DNA from 4 places in the Citrobacter sedlakii genome. Region 2 is predicted to be linked to each of the others. Evidence: predicted binding sites of a transcription regulator. Region 2 holds the regulator's gene; each other region holds the start of a gene.
The links. Region 2 encodes PurR, which represses purine synthesis genes. Its sites were predicted from a motif close to CANGCAAACGTTTGCNTG; they were not measured.

Region 1 (5,428 bases), 870 kb from region 2:
TTAATGTCTTTCGCTTCTCAGGCGGAAATCACTGTTCTGAAACAAGATCCCCAGGCGGGCAACCCGCTGAGCCGTCTAAACTTCACCGTGGGCGGGAGTATTCGTCCCCAGTTCCAGAATATGACGGGCGATGACGGCGCCAACGGTTATAAACGTAATGGTTTTGACGGCGGCACCCGTTTCCGTTTCGCGGCAGATTACTATCTGTTTGACGACATTAGCTGGATCAGCTTCTACGAGCTGGGCGTGAATATTCCGGCGCAGTTTAACTGGGATAACCACTACGCCGAAGGCGCGCACGACACCACCCGCCGTATGCTGTATACCGGTCTGAAAAGCGATACCTGGGGTACGCTGACTTTCGGTCAACAGAACAGCATTTACTACGATGTGGTGGGCGCGAAAACCGATATCTGGGACTATGACATGATAGGCCAGGCTCCGGGTAACGGGATCAACGGCGACTACGACGGCTCCTACCGTTCTCGCAAGATGCTGAAATACAAGAAAACCGTAGGCGATGTTGATCTCTACGCGTCTTATCTGTTCAGCGATGACTACAACGCAAACAACGGCCTGAACTACAAGCGTAAAGGCGGCGGCTCGCTGGGTGCGGATTATCATATTACTGACGATCTAAGCTGGGGTACGGCGTGGAACTACACCCGTGCAGAAATGCGCGGCAACGGCAACAAGACGTACGATCAGAACATTGTGGGTACAGCATTGAGCTGGACGCCGGAAAACTGGACCTTCTCAATGGGCGGCGGCTGGTACCAGAACTTCATGACCACGAAAAAAGTATCGGTGAACGACTACTTTGCTGGTGATGCCTGGGGTCTGGAATACTTCGCGGGCTACACTTTCCCGATCAACCAGTACGCGGTGAAATCCATTCAGCCGTACTTTATGGGCGACCGTATTGAATACGTGAATGGCCGGGATTATCTGCGCACCGATAACGGCGTGGGGATCAGCTTCCAACTGGACTATGGTTTCCGTGTTGATTACGAGCATGTCTTCACCTCCAGCACCGATGACCTGGGCGATATGAACCTCGTGCGTCTGCGTTACGACTTCTGAGTCGGCGACAGTGCCGGAGAGCGACGCGTGGCGTCTTATCCGGCCTGTGTCGCCGCACTGTGCGCGCCGGGTAAGGCGAAAACGCCGCCCGGCTCTTTTAATGGCGCAGCCAGTCCGCCACCTCTTCAAACGTCCCGCGAAAGACAATCTTGTCGGCTTTTTTCTCCAGTTGATAGCGGTACATCGGGTCGTAATATTCTTCCAGCAGCGGCACCAGCCAGTTGAAATGGGCGTCGGTGCTACCGGTACGACGCTGTTCCGTCAGCGCGGTGTCAAGCTTTGCGGTCAGTTCGGCAAAGCGTTGCAAACCCAGACGGCGGCGAATAGCGAAAAGCCCGTGATGCAGATACTCGCCATATTCCTGCCAGCCCTGTTCGTCCCCGTATGCGTGGGTGAAATCATGGTGCATACGGATAAAATACTCGTCGCGCAACCGTTCAAGACGGCGTTCGAACGGATCGTCCACCACGGCGATGCTCGCCTGAGTCATCCGGAGGCGCAGACATTCCGGCAGATGGTTTGAGCCGATCATCCGGCCTTCATCTTCCAGCACCCAGCGTGACGCCTGTTTTTTCAGTAACGTCACCGCCAGCAGGTTTTCAAAACTCGCCTGGCTGAGCTGCGGTTCCAGCGTGCGGCCAAACGAGGAGCCGCGATGATGGGCGAGCCCTTCAAGATCGATCCCATCAGGCCGCTGCTGGACCAGCTGCGTTTTGCCATTGCCTGTGCAGCCGCCGACAAGCACCATCGGTTTCTGGACCTGTTCTTCCGTAATGTGTATCGCCGCCTGGCGCAGCGCTTTGTAGCCGCCTTTGATCAGCGGGTACTCGACGCCCGCCTCGCGCAGCCACTGTTGAGTAATATGCGATCGCTGGCCGCCGCGCGCGCAGCAGATATAGCCGTGCGGGTATTTTTCGCAGGCCGCGCGCCAGGCGTCAATTCGCTGCTGGCGTTTCTCGCCGCAGACCCGTTGATGACCCAGCGCCAGCGCAGCGTCCGGCCCCTGGCGTTTGTAACAGGTGCCGACGGCGGCGCGCTCGTCATCATCCATCAAGGGCAAATTGATTGCGCCGGGCATTGCGCCTTGCTGAAATTCAACCGGCGCGCGGACATCGATTAAGGGCGTATCAGCGGCGAGGATCGCCCGATAGTCCGTTCCATCGTTCATGTGAAATCCTGAAAAGACAAAAACAGCAATGGGGGGATTTTACGCGCGTAGAGGGGAAACGGGGAAGGAAACTTCCTTCCCCTGGCACTAAATGTGTTAGTTGAGCTGGCTTTGCGCCCAGACGATACCGCTGGCGTATTCCGGCGGAAGCAGCGGCGCGAGGGCTTCAAGCGTTGCGCTCAGGCGCGCGGTGTCGCTGTCGGTCAGGTTCAGGTGGCCAACTTTACGCCCCGGACGCACCTCTTTGTCATACCAGTGCAGGTGCACGAGCGGCAGCTTCAGCCAGTCAGCATTCAGCTCGCTGCCAATCAGATTCACCATCACCGACGGGCTGTTTACCACCGGCGCTGGCATCGGCAGGCCGGTAATAGCCCGCAAATGCAACTCGAACTGGCTGATGCTGGCGCCGTTTTGCGTCCAGTGACCGCTGTTATGCACGCGCGGCGCCAGTTCGTTAATCAACAGGCCGTCCGGCGTGACAAAACACTCCATCGCCATTACGCCGACGTAGTTCAGCTCCTGCATAATGGCGGAGAGCATCGCTTCGGCCTGTGCCTGCTGTTTCGCATTGGCCTGGGGAAAAGCGACGCTGGTACGCAGAATTCCGTCCTGATGCAGGTTGCGCGTTAACGGGTAAAACACCGTACTGCCGTCGAAAGCGCGAGCGCCAACCAGCGACACTTCAGCGGAAAAGTTGATGCCCTGTTCAACGATGCATTCGCCGTAGCAGTCGGCCGGAAGCTGGTCGGTTTCCGTCGCGCGCAGTCGCCACTGGCCGCGGCCGTCGTAGCCGCCGACGCGACGTTTCACGATCGCCAGTTCACCCAGCCGTTCAAACACCGCGGGCCATTCCTTTTTATCGGCCAGCAATTGCCACGGCGCGGTCGCCAGGTTGAGCGTGTCAAAAAGCTGCTTTTGCGTCAGGCGGTCGGCAATAATCGGGAAGACGTCGCGGTTGACGAACGCGGGATGACGCGCCAGTTCACGGGTCAGCGCCGTTTCCGGCCAGCGCTCAATTTCTGCGGTGATAACGCTTTGTTGAAAAGGGACGGCGGCAGGTTCCGCGTCCAGCCCAACCGGCCAGACGGCGATACCCAGCGGTTCACCGGCCTGACGCAGCATTCGACCTAACTGACCGTTGCCCAGTACGCAGACCTGTTTCATGCCGTACCTCGCGGGTCCGGATTCTCAAGGACGTCGTCCGTCTGCGCCTTGCGCCAGTCGTGCAAACGCTGACGTAACGCGTTGTCGTGCGTTGCCAGAATTTGGGCGGCCAACAGCGCTGCGTTTGCCGCGCCGGCTTTACCTATCGCCAGCGTGCCCACCGGAATGCCGCGCGGCATTTGCACGATGGAGTAGAGGCTGTCGACGCCGCTCAGCGCTGCGCTTTGTACCGGAACGCCCAGCACCGGCACCAGCGTTTTCGCCGCAATCATGCCCGGCAGATGCGCCGCGCCGCCGGCGCCGGCGATAATCACCTGATAGCCGTGTTCTTCCGCACTTTCGGCGAAGCTGAACAGTTTATCGGGGGTGCGGTGCGCAGAGACAACCTCAACGTGGTGTGGGACGTTCAGAATATCGAAGATTTCGGCGGCGAACTGCATGGTAGCCCAGTCGCTTTTGGACCCCATCACGATGGCGACTCGCGCCGGGTTATTGCGGGAAGACATGCGTCTGAAAACTCCTGTGGTGCGGGACACGCTGCTTTTGAGGCCACAGAGAATAGCATGTAAATACGCCAAGGAAAACGGTTGCGTCACTTATGAGGCTGGCAATTCGCGGGGAGATTTAAAACGGGAAAGAGATCAGTTTAACGTCTGTCGGCGTCACTTTTACCATCGACCCTTCGCTGTGCCAGGCGCCTAACACCACGCGGAACGCGGGTTGGCCGTTAGCGGTAAGGGTATGCACGTCCGGGCGGTGGGTGTGCCCGTGGATCAGCCACTGCACCTGATGTTTTTCCATCCCGGCCACAACGGCATCTTGATTAACGTCCATGATGGCCAGCGATTTGCTGCTGTTGGCGGCTTTGCTGCCCGCGCGCATTTTCGCGGCTACCCGTTTGCGAATAAACAACGGCAGGGCGAGAAACAGCGTTTGCAGCCAGCGCTGATGAACTTTGGCGCGAAACGCCTGATAACCGTGGTCGTCAGTACACAGCGTATCGCCATGCATAATCAGTATCCGGCGGCCATACAGCGTGAGCACCTTTTCCTGCGGCAAAAGGATCATTCCGCTTTCACGCGCGAAGCGTTTCCCAAGCAGAAAGTCCCGGTTGCCGTGAATAAAGAAGCAAGGAACGCCCGCGTCAACCACCGCCTTGATTGCCGCCGCGATTTGCCGGTGCAGAGGCAGAGGGTCGTCGTCGCCGATCCAGGCTTCAAACAGATCGCCGAGGATATACAGCGCGTCGGCCTGACGGGCCTCTCCGGCTAAAAAACGCAGAAAACCGGCGGTAATCGCCGGTTCTTCCGTGCAGAGATGAAGATCTGCAATAAACAGTGTCGCCACGATTACTCGCTAACGGTCACGTTTTCGATGATCACGTCTTCTTTTGGTACGTCCTGGTGCATACCGCTGCGACCGGTCGCGACGCCTTTGATTTTATCCACAACGTCCATGCCTTCAACGACCTCGGCAAATACGCAGTAACCCCAGCCCTGCATGCTTTCGCCGGAGAAGTTCAGGAAGTCGTTGTCGACGACGTTGATGAAGAACTGCGCGGTTGCAGAGTGCGGAGCCTGAGTACGGGCCATCGCCAGCGTACCGCGGGTGTTTTTCAGACCGTTGTTGGCTTCGTTTTTGATCGCTTCTTTCGTTGCTTTCTGCTTCATGCCAGGTTCGAAACCGCCGCCCTGAATCATGAAACCGTTAATCACACGGTGGAAAATGGTGTTGTTGTAAAAACCTTCGCGGCAGTAGTCCAGGAAGTTTTTAACTGTTTCAGGCGCTTTATCATCAAACGTTTTGATTACGATATCGCCGTGATTAGTGTGGAAAGTAACCATTTTTGCATCCTGTTCCGATAGAGAAGTGCTTTAACCCGATGAGGGTCAGAGTAAGGGGTGTGTTATAGCATAAGCGCAGGCTGTGATCACCTTGCAAAGTGTGCTGATCCCATGCCGAATTATGGGTATTATACGGACTTTACGATCCACACACGTCTTACACGGAACC
Region 2 (5,428 bases):
TGCGTAATGCTGTGCAATACGGGCGCGATGTAGGTATACAGCGTAAACATCGCCCCAGCCCCCAGAACAGTGGTTAATAACGCCATCAACACCTGCGGACGCATCAGCACCGCCAGCTCCTTTTTTACCTCCGGACGCGTTCCAGCGCTGCCCTTCGGCAAGGAGAAGAACAGGCTCGCCATCGCGATAACGCCCAGCCCAGCGGTCGCCATAAACGACATTCGCCAGCCGATAGTTTCACCGAGCCAGGTGGCAGCCGGAACACCGCCGATGTTGGCGATTGTCAGTCCCATAAACATTGTTGCCACCGCGCTGGCCTGCTTATGCTTTGGCACCACGCTTGCCGCCACGACGGAGCCCAGCCCAAAAAAGGCGCCGTGGTTCAGACTGGTCAGAACGCGAGACAGCATCAGGGTGGTGTAATCAGGAGAGATAGCGGAAAGCACATTGCCCACGGTGAAAATGGCCATCAGAAAGATCAACGCATTGCGACGTCCGCGATGTGAAAGCAGTAGCGTCATTAATGGCGCGCCGACCATCACCCCAATGGCATAAGCGCTGATCAGCATTCCTGCGGCGGGAATCGTCACATCAACGCCGCGAGCGATGACCGGCAATAATCCCATGGGAGAAAATTCAGTGGTGCCGATCCCGAACGCGCCTATGGCCAACGCCAGTAAAGGGTAATTTATTTTCATACGGTAATGACTCCGCCTGTTCGCGCTTAAACGCGGTGGACAAGAAAAGCCAAAAGCATGACATCAATCACAAAAAAAGAGAAGTTAACAAATTTACAAAAGACTTTTGCATTTTTGATAACAATTGGCGAAGGGAATGTGAGGGAGCGACACTCCCTCAGCGGTAAATCAGTGCAGTGCTGCGGTTAAACCACCTGCCACGATCAGAGCCAGAACAATAAACGTGGTCACTAATGAAAATTTCAGATCGGTGCTCATCAACTTTTCTCCTTTTTATTCCCACACAAAAAGTGATATAGCGCATTTTTACACACTTGAAAGCAAAAATCTCCCACGATTTAGGGTGATATCTGTTTTTAACACTTCCCCTTTTCGTTAAGATCAGCCAAAATTCGACGCTTACTTGTTTAGCGTACCGGCCATTGACCCCTTCCTGACGTTCCGTGTCGTTTTCCCGGCGTGCCGCAACCCTGATGTTGCGATCAGGGTGTGTAAAGGCAAACGTTTACTTAGCGTATTTTACTGTTCAGGTTGGGTCTGGAGTGAGATGTAATGGCAACAATTAAAGATGTAGCGAAACGAGCAAACGTTTCCACTACAACCGTATCACACGTTATTAACAAAACGCGTTTTGTTGCAGAAGAAACGCGTAACGCGGTGTGGGCGGCAATCAAAGAATTGCACTATTCCCCCAGCGCCGTCGCCCGAAGCCTGAAGGTCAACCATACCAAGTCCATCGGCCTGTTGGCGACCAGCAGCGAAGCCGCCTACTTTGCCGAAATTATAGAAGCCGTTGAAAAAAACTGTTTCCAGAAGGGTTATACCCTCATCCTCGGCAACGCGTGGAATAACCTGGAAAAACAGCGCGCCTATCTGTCGATGATGGCGCAAAAACGCGTGGATGGCCTGTTGGTCATGTGTTCTGAATATCCGGAACCTCTGCTTTCTATGCTCGAAGAATACCGTCATATTCCCATGGTAGTGATGGACTGGGGCGAAGCCAAAGCCGATTTCACGGACACGGTGATCGATAACGCCTTTGAAGGCGGCTATATGGCAGGCCGATACCTGGTGGAGCGCGGACATCGTGAAATCGGCGTGATTCCCGGTCCGTTGGAGCGGAACACCGGCGCAGGCCGTCTGGCTGGCTTTATGAAAGCGATGGAAGAAGCGCTGATCAACGTGCCGGAAAACTGGATTGTGCAGGGCGATTTTGAGCCGGAGTCCGGCTACCGCGCAATGCAGCAAATCCTGTCGCAGTCACACCGTCCGACAGCGGTATTCTGCGGCGGCGACATCATGGCGATGGGCGCGCTCTGTGCTGCCGATGAAATGGGTCTGCGCGTCCCGCAGGATGTCTCGCTGATCGGTTATGACAACGTGCGAAACGCGCGCTTCTTTACGCCAGCGTTAACCACTATTCATCAGCCGAAGGATTCTCTGGGTGAAACGGCGTTTAATATGCTGTTAGACCGTATCGTCAATAAGCGCGAGGAGTCCCAGTCGATCGAAGTCCACCCGCGACTGATTGAACGTCGCTCTGTTGCGGACGGCCCGTTCCGCGACTACCGCCGTTAAGTCGCGCCTGCGGGAGTCTCATCAGGCTCCCGCAGCCACTCTCTGTTCAGTGTTTCACTGTCTCCCAGATACTCCAGCAGCCACGCCAGCGCCGGCGAGGTATCGTTTTGTTGCCAGGTAAGACAGCAGGCGGCATCCGGGAAAGGATTTTCCAGCTCCAGCGCAACCCACTGCCCCGTGTTAAGACGAGGTTTGGCAAAATGCGTCGGCACCATGCCAATACACAATCCAGCGCTGATACAGGTTGCGGAAGAGTCCCAGTCCGGCACGACCATACGGCGTTGATTATCCAGTAACCATGTGACGCGTTTGGGCAGGTTTCGGGAGGTATCCTCCAGCACCAGCGACGGCCAGTTTCGCAACGTGTCGTCGCTCAACGGCCCCATTATGCTCGCCAGCGGATGGGAACGCGCCACCACGCAACTCCAGCTCAACATTCCCATATCGCGAAAGGCATAGCGACCGCCCACCGGAATAGCGCGCGTCGCGCCAATGGCCAACTCCACCCGACCATCGGACAACGCGTCCCAGACGCCGTTGAAAACTTCCTGAAAAACCAGCAGCTCTACATCATCAAAATGACGGTAAAAGTCGACGACCATCTGGCGGGTCCGTTCCGGACGCACGATATTATCCACCGCAACAGGCAACTGCCCGCGCCAGCCATTGGCGATTTGCTGACACTGTTGCCGGGTGTCCTGCATTTTTTTGATAACAGAACGCCCTTCTTTTAAAAACCAGGCCCCGGCGGGCGTCAGCACCACGTCACGGTGGCGGCGTTCAAACAGTGGGACCGCCAACCACTCTTCCAGTTGCCGTACCGTGTAGCTGACCGCAGAAGGCACCCGGTGCAATTCCTGAGCCGCTGAACTGAAGCTGCCGTTACGCGCAACGGCGTCGACGACTTCCAGCGCATATTCTGACCACATAATCTGCCTGCAAAATTTTTGAATGCAATAACCAAATATTACCGTTTCACAAGGAGAAAGACACTCCCTACACTCTGCGCGAAGATTATTCATTAAAATAAGAGAACAACTATGCAAGCAGCGATGCAACCTGGAAAAGGGTTTTTAGTCTGGCTGGCGGGACTGAGCGTACTGGGCTTTCTGGCCACCGACATGTATCTCCCCGCTTTCGCCGCCATTCAATCCGACCTGCAAACGCCCGCGTCGGCGGTCAGCGCCAGCCTCAGCCTGTTTTTAGCGGGTTTTGCCGTCGCGCAACTGCTGTGGGGACCGCTTTCAGACCGCTATGGACGCAAACCGATCCTGCTGTCAGGTTTAGCCATTTTTGCCCTCGGCAGCCTGGGGATGCTGTGGGTAGAAAGCGCCGCCGCACTGCTGGTTTTACGCTTTGTGCAGGCGGTAGGCGTCTGCGCCGCAACGGTGATCTGGCAGGCGCTGGTTACGGACTATTATCCTTCGCAGAAGATTAACCGCATTTTTGCGACCATAATGCCGTTAGTGGGCCTTTCCCCTGCGCTGGCGCCCTTGCTAGGTAGTTGGATCCTGACCCATTTTTCCTGGCAGGCGATTTTCGCCACCCTGTTCGCGATTACCCTGGTGTTGATGCTGCCCGCTCTGCGCCTGAAACCGACTCAAAACGCCCGTAAGGATGGCCAGGATAAGCTGACGTTCGCGACGCTGCTGCGTACCCGGGCTTATCGTGGCAATGTGCTGATCTACGCGGCCTGCTCTGCCAGCTTCTTTGCCTGGCTCACCGGTTCGCCGTTTATCCTGAGCGAAATGGGCTATAGTCCGGCGGTCATTGGCCTGAGCTATGTGCCGCAGACCATCGCCTTTCTGGTTGGCGGTTATGGGTGTCGCGCAGCGCTGCAAAAATGGCAGGGGCAGCAGCTTCTTCCCTGGCTGCTGGTGCTCTACGCGCTAAGCGTTGTCGCCACCTGGGGCGTGGGTTTTCTGAATCACGTCTCGCTGACGGAAGTGCTGATCCCCTTCTGCGTCATGGCGATTGCGAACGGCGCGATCTACCCGATAGTCGTGGCCCAGGCGTTACGTCCGTTTCCCCAGGCGACGGGGCGCGCTGCGGCATTGCAGAATACGCTTCAGTTGGGATTATGCTTCCTGGCAAGTCTGGTGGTTTCGTGGTTAATCAGCACCCCACTTCTCACCACCACCAGCGTTATGCTGGCCACCGTTGTGCTGGCGGCATTGGGTTACAAAATGCAGGCGCAGGCGGGTATTGTGGAACGTCAGCAGGACAATCCGGAGATGGCCCACGGCGAATCCCATTGATAACGCTAATATATTTTATTCGTTAGGAAGCTAACAATTTTTGGTTGTATCATCGGTTTTTGAGGCCTATACTAAATTTCGGTTGTTAAAAATACGATAATAATTATGTGTTAACGGGAACCGGAGCGTTCCCGCTTCACCATGGATGGCCTTTTCGGCAAGGGTTTCTCCCTTCCTCTGTTCTACGTCGGATTATAGACTCGCGGAATATTTCCGTGAGATTTCTCACAAAGCCAAAAAGCGTCTACGCTGTTTTAAGGTTCTGATCACCGACCAGTGATGGAGAAGCTATGAGTTCATCGTGTATAGAAGAAGTTAACGTACCGGATGACGACTGGTACCGTATCACCAACGAATTATTAAGCCGCGCAGGCATAGCCATCAACGGTCCAGCCCCCGCTGATATCCGCGTCAATAACCCCCGTTTTTTTAAACGCGTATTACAGCAGGGCTCGCTCGGTTTGGGCGAAAGCTATATGGATGGCTGGTGGGAATGCGATCGCCTGGACATGTTTTTTAGCAAAGTCCTTCGCGCCGGACTGGAAAATCAACTCCCCCATCATTTCAAAGATACTCTCCGCATCGCTGGCGCTCGCCTGTTTAATTTACAAAGCAAAAAACGCGCCTGGATTGTCGGCAAAGAGCACTACGATCTGGGTAATGATCTGTTTAGTCGAATGCTCGATCCATATATGCAATATTCCTGCGGATACTGGAAAGAAGCCGGAACGCTTGAGGCGGCGCAACAAGCCAAACTCCAACTGATTTGTGAAAAGCTGCAATTACGTCCCGGCATGCGCGTGCTGGATATCGGCTGCGGTTGGGGCGGTCTGGCGCAATATATGGCGACCCACTTCGGCGTCAGCGTGGTCGGCGTGACGATTTCCGCTGAGC
Region 3 (5,428 bases), 2.0 Mb from region 2:
AGAACCAGCTATCTCCCGGTTTGATTGGCCTTTCACCCCCAGCCACAGGTCATCCGCTAATTTTTCAACATTAGTCGGTTCGGTCCTCCAGTTAGTGTTACCCAACCTTCAACCTGCCCATGGCTAGATCACCGGGTTTCGGGTCTATACCCTGCAACTTAACGCCCAGTTAAGACTCGGTTTCCCTGCGGCTCCCCTATACGGTTAACCTTGCTACAGAATATAAGTCGCTGACCCATTATACAAAAGGTACGCAGTCACCCCATAAAGAGGCTCCCACTGCTTGTACGTACACGGTTTCAGGTTCTTTTTCACTCCCCTCGCCGGGGTTCTTTTCGCCTTTCCCTCACGGTACTGGTTCACTATCGGTCAGTCAGGAGTATTTAGCCTTGGAGGATGGTCCCCCCATATTCAGACAGGATACCACGTGTCCCGCCCTACTCATCGAGCTCACAACCGGTGCGGTTTTGTGTACGGGGCTGTCACCCTGTATCGCGTGCCTTTCCAGACACTTCCACTACCACACTGGCTGATTCAGGCTCTGGGCTGCTCCCCGTTCGCTCGCCGCTACTGGGGGAATCTCGGTTGATTTCTTTTCCTCGGGGTACTTAGATGTTTCAGTTCCCCCGGTTCGCCTCGTTAACCTATGTATTCAGTTAACGATAGTGTGACGAATCACACTGGGTTTCCCCATTCGGACATCGCCGGGTCAAAGGTTCATATCACCTCGCCGACGCTTTTCGCAGATTAGCACGTCCTTCATCGCCTCTGACTGCCAGGGCATCCACCGTGTACGCTTGGTCGCTTAACCTCACAACCCGAAGATGTTTCACTTCTGATTGCGATAATTGAGAGACTCACGAACAACTTTCGTTGTTCTGTGTTTCAATTTTCAGCTTGATCCAGATTTTTAAAGAGCAAATATCTCAAACATGACTCGCAAGTCAGTTTTGAGATATAACGGCCGGCGACTTTCACTCACACAAACCAGCAAGTGGCGTCCCCTAGGGGATTCGAACCCCTGTTACCGCCGTGAAAGGGCGGTGTCCTGGGCCTCTAGACGAAGGGGACACAAAGTCTCAATCGCAAGACGCCTTGCTTCTCTACATCTATCAGACAATCTGTGTGAGCACTACAAAGGCAGGTTCTTTAAGGTAAGGAGGTGATCCAACCGCAGGTTCCCCTACGGTTACCTTGTTACGACTTCACCCCAGTCATGAATCACAAAGTGGTAAGCGCCCTCCCGAAGGTTAAGCTACCTACTTCTTTTGCAACCCACTCCCATGGTGTGACGGGCGGTGTGTACAAGGCCCGGGAACGTATTCACCGTGGCATTCTGATCCACGATTACTAGCGATTCCGACTTCATGGAGTCGAGTTGCAGACTCCAATCCGGACTACGACATACTTTATGAGGTCCGCTTGCTCTCGCGAGGTCGCTTCTCTTTGTATATGCCATTGTAGCACGTGTGTAGCCCTGGTCGTAAGGGCCATGATGACTTGACGTCATCCCCACCTTCCTCCAGTTTATCACTGGCAGTCTCCTTTGAGTTCCCGGCCGGACCGCTGGCAACAAAGGATAAGGGTTGCGCTCGTTGCGGGACTTAACCCAACATTTCACAACACGAGCTGACGACAGCCATGCAGCACCTGTCTCACGGTTCCCGAAGGCACAACCGCATCTCTGCAGTCTTCCGTGGATGTCAAGACCAGGTAAGGTTCTTCGCGTTGCATCGAATTAAACCACATGCTCCACCGCTTGTGCGGGCCCCCGTCAATTCATTTGAGTTTTAACCTTGCGGCCGTACTCCCCAGGCGGTCTACTTAACGCGTTAGCTCCGGAAGCCACGCCTCAAGGGCACAGCCTCCAAGTAGACATCGTTTACGGCGTGGACTACCAGGGTATCTAATCCTGTTTGCTCCCCACGCTTTCGCACCTGAGCGTCAGTCTTCGTCCAGGGGGCCGCCTTCGCCACCGGTATTCCTCCAGATCTCTACGCATTTCACCGCTACACCTGGAATTCTACCCCCCTCTACGAGACTCAAGCCTGCCAGTTTCGAATGCAGTTCCCAGGTTGAGCCCGGGGATTTCACATCCGACTTGACAGACCGCCTGCGTGCGCTTTACGCCCAGTAATTCCGATTAACGCTTGCACCCTCCGTATTACCGCGGCTGCTGGCACGGAGTTAGCCGGTGCTTCTTCTGCGGGTAACGTCAATGACTGCGGTTATTAACCACAATCCCTTCCTCCCCGCTGAAAGTACTTTACAACCCGAAGGCCTTCTTCATACACGCGGCATGGCTGCATCAGGCTTGCGCCCATTGTGCAATATTCCCCACTGCTGCCTCCCGTAGGAGTCTGGACCGTGTCTCAGTTCCAGTGTGGCTGGTCATCCTCTCAGACCAGCTAGGGATCGTCGCCTTGGTGAGCCGTTACCTCACCAACAAGCTAATCCCATCTGGGCACATCCGGTGGCAAGAGGCCCGAAGGTCCCCCTCTTTGGTCTTGCGACGTTATGCGGTATTAGCTACCGTTTCCAGTAGTTATCCCCCTCCACCGGGCAGTTTCCCAGACATTACTCACCCGTCCGCCACTCGTCAGCGAAGCAGCAAGCTGCTTCCTGTTACCGTTCGACTTGCATGTGTTAGGCCTGCCGCCAGCGTTCAATCTGAGCCATGATCAAACTCTTCAATTTAAGTTTGATGCTCGTGAATTAAACTTCGTAATGAATTACGTGTTCACTCAGAGACTTGGTATTCATTTTTCGTCTTGCGACGTTAAGAATCCATGTCACTTTGAGTGCCCACACAGATTGTCTGATAAATTGTTAAAGAGCAGTTGCGACGCGCTTCAGCGCTCTGTCGCGAGGTGGCGTATATTACGCTTTCCTCTTTCAGAGTCAACCCTGAATTTCAGGATTTTTCTCTTCAACCGGACCGGCTGTTTGTGTGAAGTGATTCACATCCGCCGTGTCGATGGAGGCGCATTATAGGGAGTTCCCGAGCATCCGCAATAGAAAAATTGCAGAAAAATGTCTGACTGCTGCATTCCCCAGCAAAACCCCGCCTTATACCCTTTTACACACAGAGTTATCCACAAAGATGGCGATCTTTGCGTAGATCGTTCCTGCAATAAAGGATCTTCAACAATGGGATAAGCGATGTCGAAATCGAAAAAGAAAAATTCGCGAGCGTTGCGCAAACGTTTTCGTTACAATGCCCCCGCAAAACAAGGATGCCCCATAAGGGGCGTTAGCTAAGTTTTTCGAGAAAGATTCAGCTAACGCTCTCTGTAATAGTCAAATCCAGGGGATTTACCATGCAACAACGTCGTCCAGTCCGCCGCGCTCTGCTCAGTGTTTCTGACAAGGCCGGTATCATCGAATTCGCCCAGGCACTTTCCGCACGTGGTGTGGAGCTGCTGTCGACAGGGGGCACTGCCCGTCTGTTAGCAGATAAAGGTCTGCCGGTGACCGAAGTTTCCGATTACACCGGTTTCCCGGAAATGATGGATGGACGCGTGAAGACCCTGCATCCTAAAGTCCACGGCGGCATTCTTGGCCGTCGCGGCCAGGATGATGGCATTATGGAACAACACGGTATCGCGCCTATTGATATGGTTGTGGTGAACCTGTATCCGTTCGCCCAGACCGTAGCCCGTGAAGGCTGCTCGCTGGAAGACGCGGTTGAAAACATTGATATTGGCGGTCCGACCATGGTGCGCTCCGCCGCCAAGAATCATAAAGATGTCGCCATTGTGGTAAAGAGCAGCGACTACAACGCCATCATTAACGAAATGGATGCCAACGAAGGGTCACTGACCCTGAAGACGCGTTTCGACCTCGCCATCAAAGCCTTCGAACACACCGCCGCGTACGACAGCATGATTGCCAACTACTTTGGCAGTATGGTTCCGGCCTACCACGGCGAAAGTAAAGACGCCGCCGGTCGTTTCCCGCGTACCCTGAACCTGAACTTTATTAAAAAACAGGATATGCGTTACGGTGAGAATAGCCACCAGCAGGCCGCCTTCTATATAGAAGAAGAGATAAAAGAAGCGTCGGTCGCCACCGCTCAGCAGGTTCAGGGCAAAGCGCTCTCTTATAACAATATTGCCGACACCGACGCTGCGCTGGAATGTGTGAAAGAATTCAGCGAGCCGGCCTGCGTTATCGTCAAGCACGCCAACCCGTGCGGCGTTGCGGTAAGCACTTCTATTCTGGATGCCTACGATCGCGCCTACAAAACCGACCCGACCTCCGCGTTCGGCGGCATTATCGCCTTCAACCGCGAGCTGGATGCTGAAACTGCTCAGGCCATCATCTCCCGCCAGTTTGTTGAAGTGATCATCGCGCCATCGGCCTCTGCAGAAGCGCTGAAAATCACTTCTGCCAAACAGAACGTGCGCGTGCTGGTTTGCGGCCAATGGGCAGAACGCGTGCCGGGTCTGGACTTCAAACGCGTAAACGGCGGTCTGCTGGTTCAGGATCGCGATCTGGGCATGGTGACGGAAGCCGATCTGCGCGTGGTGACCAGACGTCAGCCGAGTGAGCAGGAACTGCGTGACGCGCTGTTCTGCTGGAAAGTGGCGAAATTCGTGAAGTCTAACGCCATTGTTTATGCGAAAGAGAATATGACTATCGGCATTGGCGCAGGCCAGATGAGCCGCGTTTATTCCGCGAAAATCGCCGGGATTAAGGCAGGCGATGAAGGTCTGGAAGTCAAAGGTTCTGCAATGGCTTCTGACGCCTTCTTCCCGTTCCGCGATGGTATTGACGCCGCTGCCGCCGTGGGCGTGAGCTGCGTGATCCAGCCTGGCGGTTCTATCCGCGATGATGAAGTGATTGCCGCCGCCGATGAACACGGCATCGCGATGATCTTCACCGACATGCGCCACTTCCGCCATTAATGGAGCAACAGATGAAAGTATTAGTGATCGGCAACGGCGGGCGCGAACATGCGCTGGCGTGGAAAGCGGCTCAGTCGCCGAAAGTCGAAACCGTCTATGTTGCGCCGGGTAACGCCGGTACCGCGCTGGAACCCACGCTGCAGAATGTGGCAATCAGCGCTACCGATATTCCGGCGCTGCTGAATTTCGCCCAAAGCGAGAAGATCGATCTCACCATCGTCGGGCCGGAAGCGCCGTTAGTGATGGGGGTGGTGGATACCTTCCGCGCCGCGGGTCTGAAAATCTTCGGGCCAACCGAAGGCGCCGCGCAGCTCGAAGGCTCCAAAGCCTTCACCAAAGATTTTCTCGCTCGTCATCACATCCCGACGGCGGAATATCAGAACTTCACCGACGTGGAGCCTGCTCTGGCTTACTTACGTGAAAAAGGCGCGCCAATTGTCATCAAGGCCGACGGTCTGGCCGCCGGGAAAGGCGTGATTGTCGCGATGACGCTCGAAGAGGCGGAAGCCGCGGTTCAG
Region 4 (5,428 bases), 960 kb from region 2:
GAAGGATGAAAAGTAAAAGCATCATTAACTGGTTTGAAATTCCCGTCACCGATATGGCGCGCGCTATCGCGTTTTATGAGCCGGTGCTGGGGCTGTCGCTGCGCCGCGAAAAAATGGACTGTGCCGATCTGGCGGTCTTTCCCTATGACGATCCGGCTACCGGCGGCGCGTTGGCGAAAATCGACGGCGTCTTGCCTTCGCCGCAGGGCGCAATCGTTTATCTGCACACCGACGATCTTGCGGCAACGCTGGATCGCGTCGCCAGCGCCGGTGGTGAATGCGTGTTCGGCCCGATCGATTTGGGCAACGAGATTGGCACCGTGGCGCTGTTTACCGACAGCGAAGGTAACCGTGTCGGATTACATCAACCCGCTTAACGTAAGAGAGTCACTATGACGCGTCGCGCCGACCGTTTGTTTCAGATTGTGCAGATCCTGCGCGGCAGGCGACTGACGACGGCGGCGCTACTTGCCGAGCGGCTGGAGGTGTCAGAACGGACGATCTACCGTGATATCCGCGACCTGTCGCTGTCCGGAGTACCGGTGGAAGGAGAGGCGGGCAGTGGGTATCGCCTGATGGCGGGATTTGATTTGCCGCCGCTGATGTTGACTCACCGGGAATCCGAAGCGCTGATTGCGGCTATTCGTCTGTTAACGACCTGGGGCGGAGATTCCCTGTCGCGCGAACTGGCGTCAGCACAAGAGAAAGTGCTGGCGATCCTGCCGGAAGAAAGCCGCCGCAAAGCCGAGCAGGCGCGGATATTCGCCCCGGACTTTGGGACACAGCCGCATTCACGCAGCGCATTCGACCTTATTCATCGCGCCATTTCCGGCCAACAGGTGCTGGCGCTGCATTATCGCGACGAGGCCGGACAGCTCTCCTGGCGGGAGGTACAGCCGCTGGGGATGTATTTCTGGGGCGAATACTGGCTTTTGGTCGCCTGGTGCGAACGGCGGGATGATTATCGCTGCTTTCGGCTCGACAGATGTTTGCAGATCACGATGACGGAGCGGCGCTTTTGCGAGAGTGCAGAGCGCTCGTTGGCGGATTTTTTGCGCAAGGTAAGCGATAAAAAGCCCGCTTGCGGAACAGCGGGCGACGCGCGGAGGCCGGGTCAGGCATAACTTGCCACCCGGCTATTTGCGCTACTTAGAAGTTGTAACCTACCACCAGGTACCAGCCGAAGCCGTTAGACTTGATCGGTTCCGCCTGCCATACCGGCTCATCGCCATCTTTCCACTGACCACCGTTATGGAAGTAACGGGCGACCACCGAGTAGTGCCAGTGATCGTAGTTCAGCGCCAGAATGTGGCTGGACGCGATAGAGTTGCTGGTGCGGTACTGATCGTCGCCCAGATCAGAGCCCCAGTCGAAGTTGGTGAAGCCAATGTAGCTCAGGTTACCGCCCCACAGATCGGTAATCGGCACAAAGTATTTCACTTTGAAACGGTAGCCATCCCATTCGTTTTCATTGGACGCACCGTAGTTCTGCCACTGATATTTCGCATAGACGTTCAGGGACAGGCTCATCGGCAACCCTGTGTCGATGTCGGTACCGAGACCCATATACCAGGTGCTCTGGCGGCCTTCGCTGTTACGACCCATATCGTAGATATAGTTATTCGCGAAATACCACTCTTTGAACGGACCAAAGCTCAGGTCGCTGTTGGTCAGCTTATCGATCGAGAAGCGTGGTTCGATTTCCATAAACAGCGGAGAACCGTGGTTCCAGATCCCGCGGGAGTTGCTGTCGCCGCCGAAGAAGCGAGGCGCATCAACGTAGCCATAGAAATCAAACCAGTCTTTTTTGGCGAAAGCTTCGTATTCCAGATAGGTGTCGTTGCGCAGTGTCGGTCCGAAGCGGGTATGGTAGGAACCCACAACGTTGACGCTCTGGTGCCACCAGTCGGAAAGATACTGCGGTTTGTCGTTGTCGGCGGCGTTCACGGTGAAAGACGTAGAAAGCGCGAGCACTGCACCGGCTGCAAGTAATGTTTTTTTCATATTTATGCCACTGATTGAAAATCCCTAACGGGAGTGAAAAAGGCGCGAATTAGGTTTCTAAATATTTCGTGTTTCTGCGGAGCCTATTATAAAAATCATTGCTCACAAAAATCTGTCATGTTTCACATTTCTATCATTCACGTAATCGATTGCGTTCACGTTTGCGTGTTTTAGCGCGGCGATTGTACTGACTTTGATGAATGTTGCAAAGGATTAGCAAAAATTTCGGTGATGTCAGTAGAGTCACAAAAAGGGCGGGTGAGATGTTGCGGAACGCACAAAACGTTCCGCAGAGGCGTTTAGCGCGTCACAGGCTGGATATCATGAATACGGATAAAGCCTAACTGCTCGGGTGTAACACCATTAAGTTGAAGCGGAATGTCCACATCGGCTGGCGCCAGGAGACTGGCAGGGGCGTTAATCAACATATTCTGCACATTGACTTCCTGATAATTGTCAGTTGTTCCCTGAATTTGCCCATATTCAACGGTGCCGCTGAAAGCCGGTAACGGATCGTTGGACTCACCCTGAATCCGTAGCGTCACGCGTGTGCCGTCAGCATTCGGCGCGATATTTTTTAGCGACATGCGCAGCGTGCCAATCTGGCTGTTCAGACGCGCCGGCGTATTTGAACCCGGCAACAGGTACACGCCGCGGGTAGATTTCACGTTCAGGCTGTTCTGCTGCGTAATTTTTACCGTTTCCTGATTAAGCTGATTCATCTCTTTATTTAACGTACTGATGCTTTGATGCATCTGACGAACCTCGCTTTGCTGGGCGCAGGCGGTAAGGCTAAACAGGCTTCCCGCCAGGAGAATTCTTAGGTAACGTTTTGTCATATCGCGGTTTTCCTGGAATATTGCACTGACCTAATGGTAGTGCGTAAACGGCGCAAAGACACCGATCCTTTGTCTCAAAAGCGTTGCGCCTTTGTTGTCACGTCAGTTCAGGGTAAAATAGATTTCTGTTAACCACCTGGTCAGGACGCCGTATGCATTGCCCATTTTGTTTCGCCGTAGACACGAAAGTAATTGACTCTCGTCTTGTGGGCGAGGGATCGTCAGTACGCCGCCGTCGGCAGTGTCTGGTTTGTAACGAACGCTTCACCACTTTCGAAGTCGCGGAACTTGTGATGCCACGGGTTGTGAAAAGCAACGACGTGCGCGAACCTTTTAATGAAGAAAAACTACGTAGCGGCATGTTACGTGCGCTGGAAAAGCGTCCGGTCAGTTCAGATGACGTCGAAATGGCGCTGAACCACATCAAGTCGCAGCTGCGCGCCACCGGTGAGCGTGAAGTGCCGAGTAAAATGATCGGCAATCTGGTGATGGAACAACTGAAAAAACTCGACAAAGTCGCCTATATCCGTTTTGCCTCCGTCTACCGTAGCTTCGAAGATATCAAAGAATTCGGCGAAGAGATCGCTCGCCTACAGGACTAAGCCATGCAGGATGAGATATACATGGCGCGCGCGCTGAAGCTTGCTGCGCGCGGGCGGTTCACCACTCACCCCAATCCCAACGTCGGTTGCGTGATTGTGAAAGAGGGCGAAATTGTCGGCGAAGGTTACCATCACCGCGCCGGGGAACCCCACGCCGAAGTCCATGCGCTGCGGATGGCCGGCGAAAAAGCCAAAGGCGCGACGGCTTACGTTACCCTTGAACCCTGTAGCCACCATGGCCGCACCCCGCCGTGCTGCGATGCGCTGATTGCTGCCGGAGTATCGCGCGTGGTCGCGGCGATGCAGGATCCGAATCCACAGGTGGCCGGACGTGGGCTGTACCGTCTGCAACAGGCAGGGATCGACGTCAGCCACGGTCTGATGATGCGCGAAGTGGAAGGGTTAAACAAAGGCTTTCTCAAGCGAATGCGCACCGGTTTTCCGTATGTTCAGCTTAAGCTCGGCGCCTCGCTGGACGGGCGTACGGCGATGGCGAGCGGTGAAAGCCAGTGGATCACCTCGCCGCAGGCGCGACGCGACGTTCAGCGCCTGCGTGCGCAAAGCCACGCCATCCTGACCAGTAGCGCAACGGTACTGGCGGACGATCCGCAACTGACCGTACGCTGGACTGAACTGGACGACGCGACGCAGGCGGTATACCCGCAGGACACGCTGCGCCAACCGGTGCGGATTGTGATCGACAGTCAGAATCGCGTGACGCCGGAACACCGCATTGTTCAGCAGCCGGGAGAAACTTGGTTTGCGCGTACCAAAGATGATTCCCGCCAGTGGCCGGAAACGGTGCGTACGCTTCTGGTGCCGGAACACAATGGCCATCTTGATCTGGTGGTGCTGATGATGTTGTTAGGCAAACAGCAGGTCAACAGCCTCTGGGTGGAGGCGGGGCCGACCCTTGCGGGCGCGCTGCTGCAGGCTGGCGTGGTGGACGAGCTAATCGTTTATGTTGCGCCTACACTGTTAGGCAATGACGCCCGCGGATTATGCGTCCTGCCAGGGCTTGAACAACTTAGCCAGGCGCCGAAGTTTACATTCAATGAGATACGTCGTGTAGGTCCGGACGTTTGCCTGCATTTGATTCCCGCGTAATGGCTGCCTGAATTTAGGAAGCAGCGCGACGATATTTATGATAAAATCCGCCCCCCTGCGGGGGCTTATACCGAACCCGAAGGAAGAATATGAACATTATTGAAGCTAACGTTGCTACTCCGGACGCTCGCGTCGCCATCACCATTGCGCGTTTCAACAACTTTATCAATGACAGCCTGCTGGACGGCGCGGTTGACGCACTGAAACGCATTGGCCAGGTTAAAGATGAAAATATTACCGTCGTTTGGGTTCCAGGCGCATACGAGCTGCCGCTGGCGGCTGGCGCATTGGCGAAAACCGGTAAATATGACGCGGTGATTGCGCTTGGCACCGTGATCCGTGGTGGCACCGCGCACTTTGAATATGTTGCTGGTGGGGCAAGCAATGGCCTGGCGCATGTCGCTCAGGACAGCGAAATTCCTGTCGCCTTTGGCGTACTGACCACCGAAAGCATTGAACAAGCGATTGAACGTGCTGGCACCAAAGCCGGTAACAAAGGCGCGGAAGCTGCACTGACCGCGCTTGAAATGATTAATGTATTGAAAGCCATCAAGGCCTGATTTTTGTAAGGGGAAATCCGTGAAACCTGCTGCTCGTCGCCGCGCTCGTGAGTGTGCCGTTCAGGCGCTCTACTCCTGGCAGTTGTCCCAGAACGACATCGCTGATGTTGAATACCAGTTCCTGGCAGAACAGGACGTAAAAGATGTTGACGTCATGTACTTCCGCGAACTGCTGTCCGGGGTGGCGACTAACAGCGCGTACCTGGACGGTTTGATGAAGCCTTACCTGTCCCGCCTGTTGGAAGAACTGGGTCAGGTGGAAAAAGCGGTCCTGCGCATTGCGCTGTTTGAGCTGTCTAAGCGTAGCGATGTGCCG

Region 1: a site for PurR is predicted at 3,992-4,009, ahead of purE (5-(carboxyamino)imidazole ribonucleotide mutase). Genes of this name have one in related genera too.
Region 3: a site for PurR is predicted at 3,197-3,214, ahead of purH (bifunctional phosphoribosylaminoimidazolecarboxamide formyltransferase/IMP cyclohydrolase). Genes of this name have one in related genera too.
Region 4: a site for PurR is predicted at 2,143-2,160, ahead of JY391_RS16615 (nucleoside-specific channel-forming protein Tsx). Genes of this name have one in related genera too.

Annotation. Positions count from the first base shown of each region.
Region 1 covers NZ_CP071070.1:3,351,966-3,357,393, reverse strand. The annotation lists gene JY391_RS16160 (porin) at 1-1,083, shown strand, start outside; gene mnmH (tRNA 2-selenouridine(34) synthase MnmH) at 1,181-2,251, opposite strand; gene purK (5-(carboxyamino)imidazole ribonucleotide synthase) at 2,348-3,415, opposite strand; gene purE (5-(carboxyamino)imidazole ribonucleotide mutase) at 3,412-3,921, opposite strand; gene lpxH (UDP-2,3-diacylglucosamine diphosphatase) at 4,040-4,762, opposite strand; gene ppiB (peptidylprolyl isomerase B) at 4,765-5,259, opposite strand.
Region 2 covers NZ_CP071070.1:2,482,894-2,488,321, forward strand. The annotation lists gene JY391_RS11850 (MFS transporter) at 1-698, opposite strand, end outside; gene cydH (cytochrome bd-I oxidase subunit CydH) at 867-956, opposite strand; gene purR (HTH-type transcriptional repressor PurR) at 1,251-2,276, shown strand; gene punR (DNA-binding transcriptional activator PunR) at 2,273-3,205, opposite strand; gene punC (purine nucleoside transporter PunC) at 3,329-4,534, shown strand; gene cfa (cyclopropane fatty acyl phospholipid synthase) at 4,825-5,428, shown strand, end outside.
Region 3 covers NZ_CP071070.1:4,441,778-4,447,205, forward strand. The annotation lists rRNA gene JY391_RS21015 (23S ribosomal RNA) at 1-811, opposite strand, end outside; tRNA gene JY391_RS21020 (tRNA-Glu) at 996-1,071, opposite strand; rRNA gene JY391_RS21025 (16S ribosomal RNA) at 1,156-2,697, opposite strand; gene purH (bifunctional phosphoribosylaminoimidazolecarboxamide formyltransferase/IMP cyclohydrolase) at 3,321-4,910, shown strand; gene purD (phosphoribosylamine--glycine ligase) at 4,922-5,428, shown strand, end outside.
Region 4 covers NZ_CP071070.1:3,447,104-3,452,531, reverse strand. The annotation lists gene JY391_RS16625 (VOC family protein) at 6-377, shown strand; gene JY391_RS16620 (helix-turn-helix transcriptional regulator) at 393-1,124, shown strand; gene JY391_RS16615 (nucleoside-specific channel-forming protein Tsx) at 1,150-2,004, opposite strand; gene JY391_RS16610 (SadB/YajI family lipoprotein) at 2,304-2,843, opposite strand; gene nrdR (transcriptional regulator NrdR) at 2,996-3,445, shown strand; gene ribD (bifunctional diaminohydroxyphosphoribosylaminopyrimidine deaminase/5-amino-6-(5-phosphoribosylamino)uracil reductase RibD) at 3,449-4,552, shown strand; gene ribH (6,7-dimethyl-8-ribityllumazine synthase) at 4,642-5,112, shown strand; gene nusB (transcription antitermination factor NusB) at 5,132-5,428, shown strand, end outside.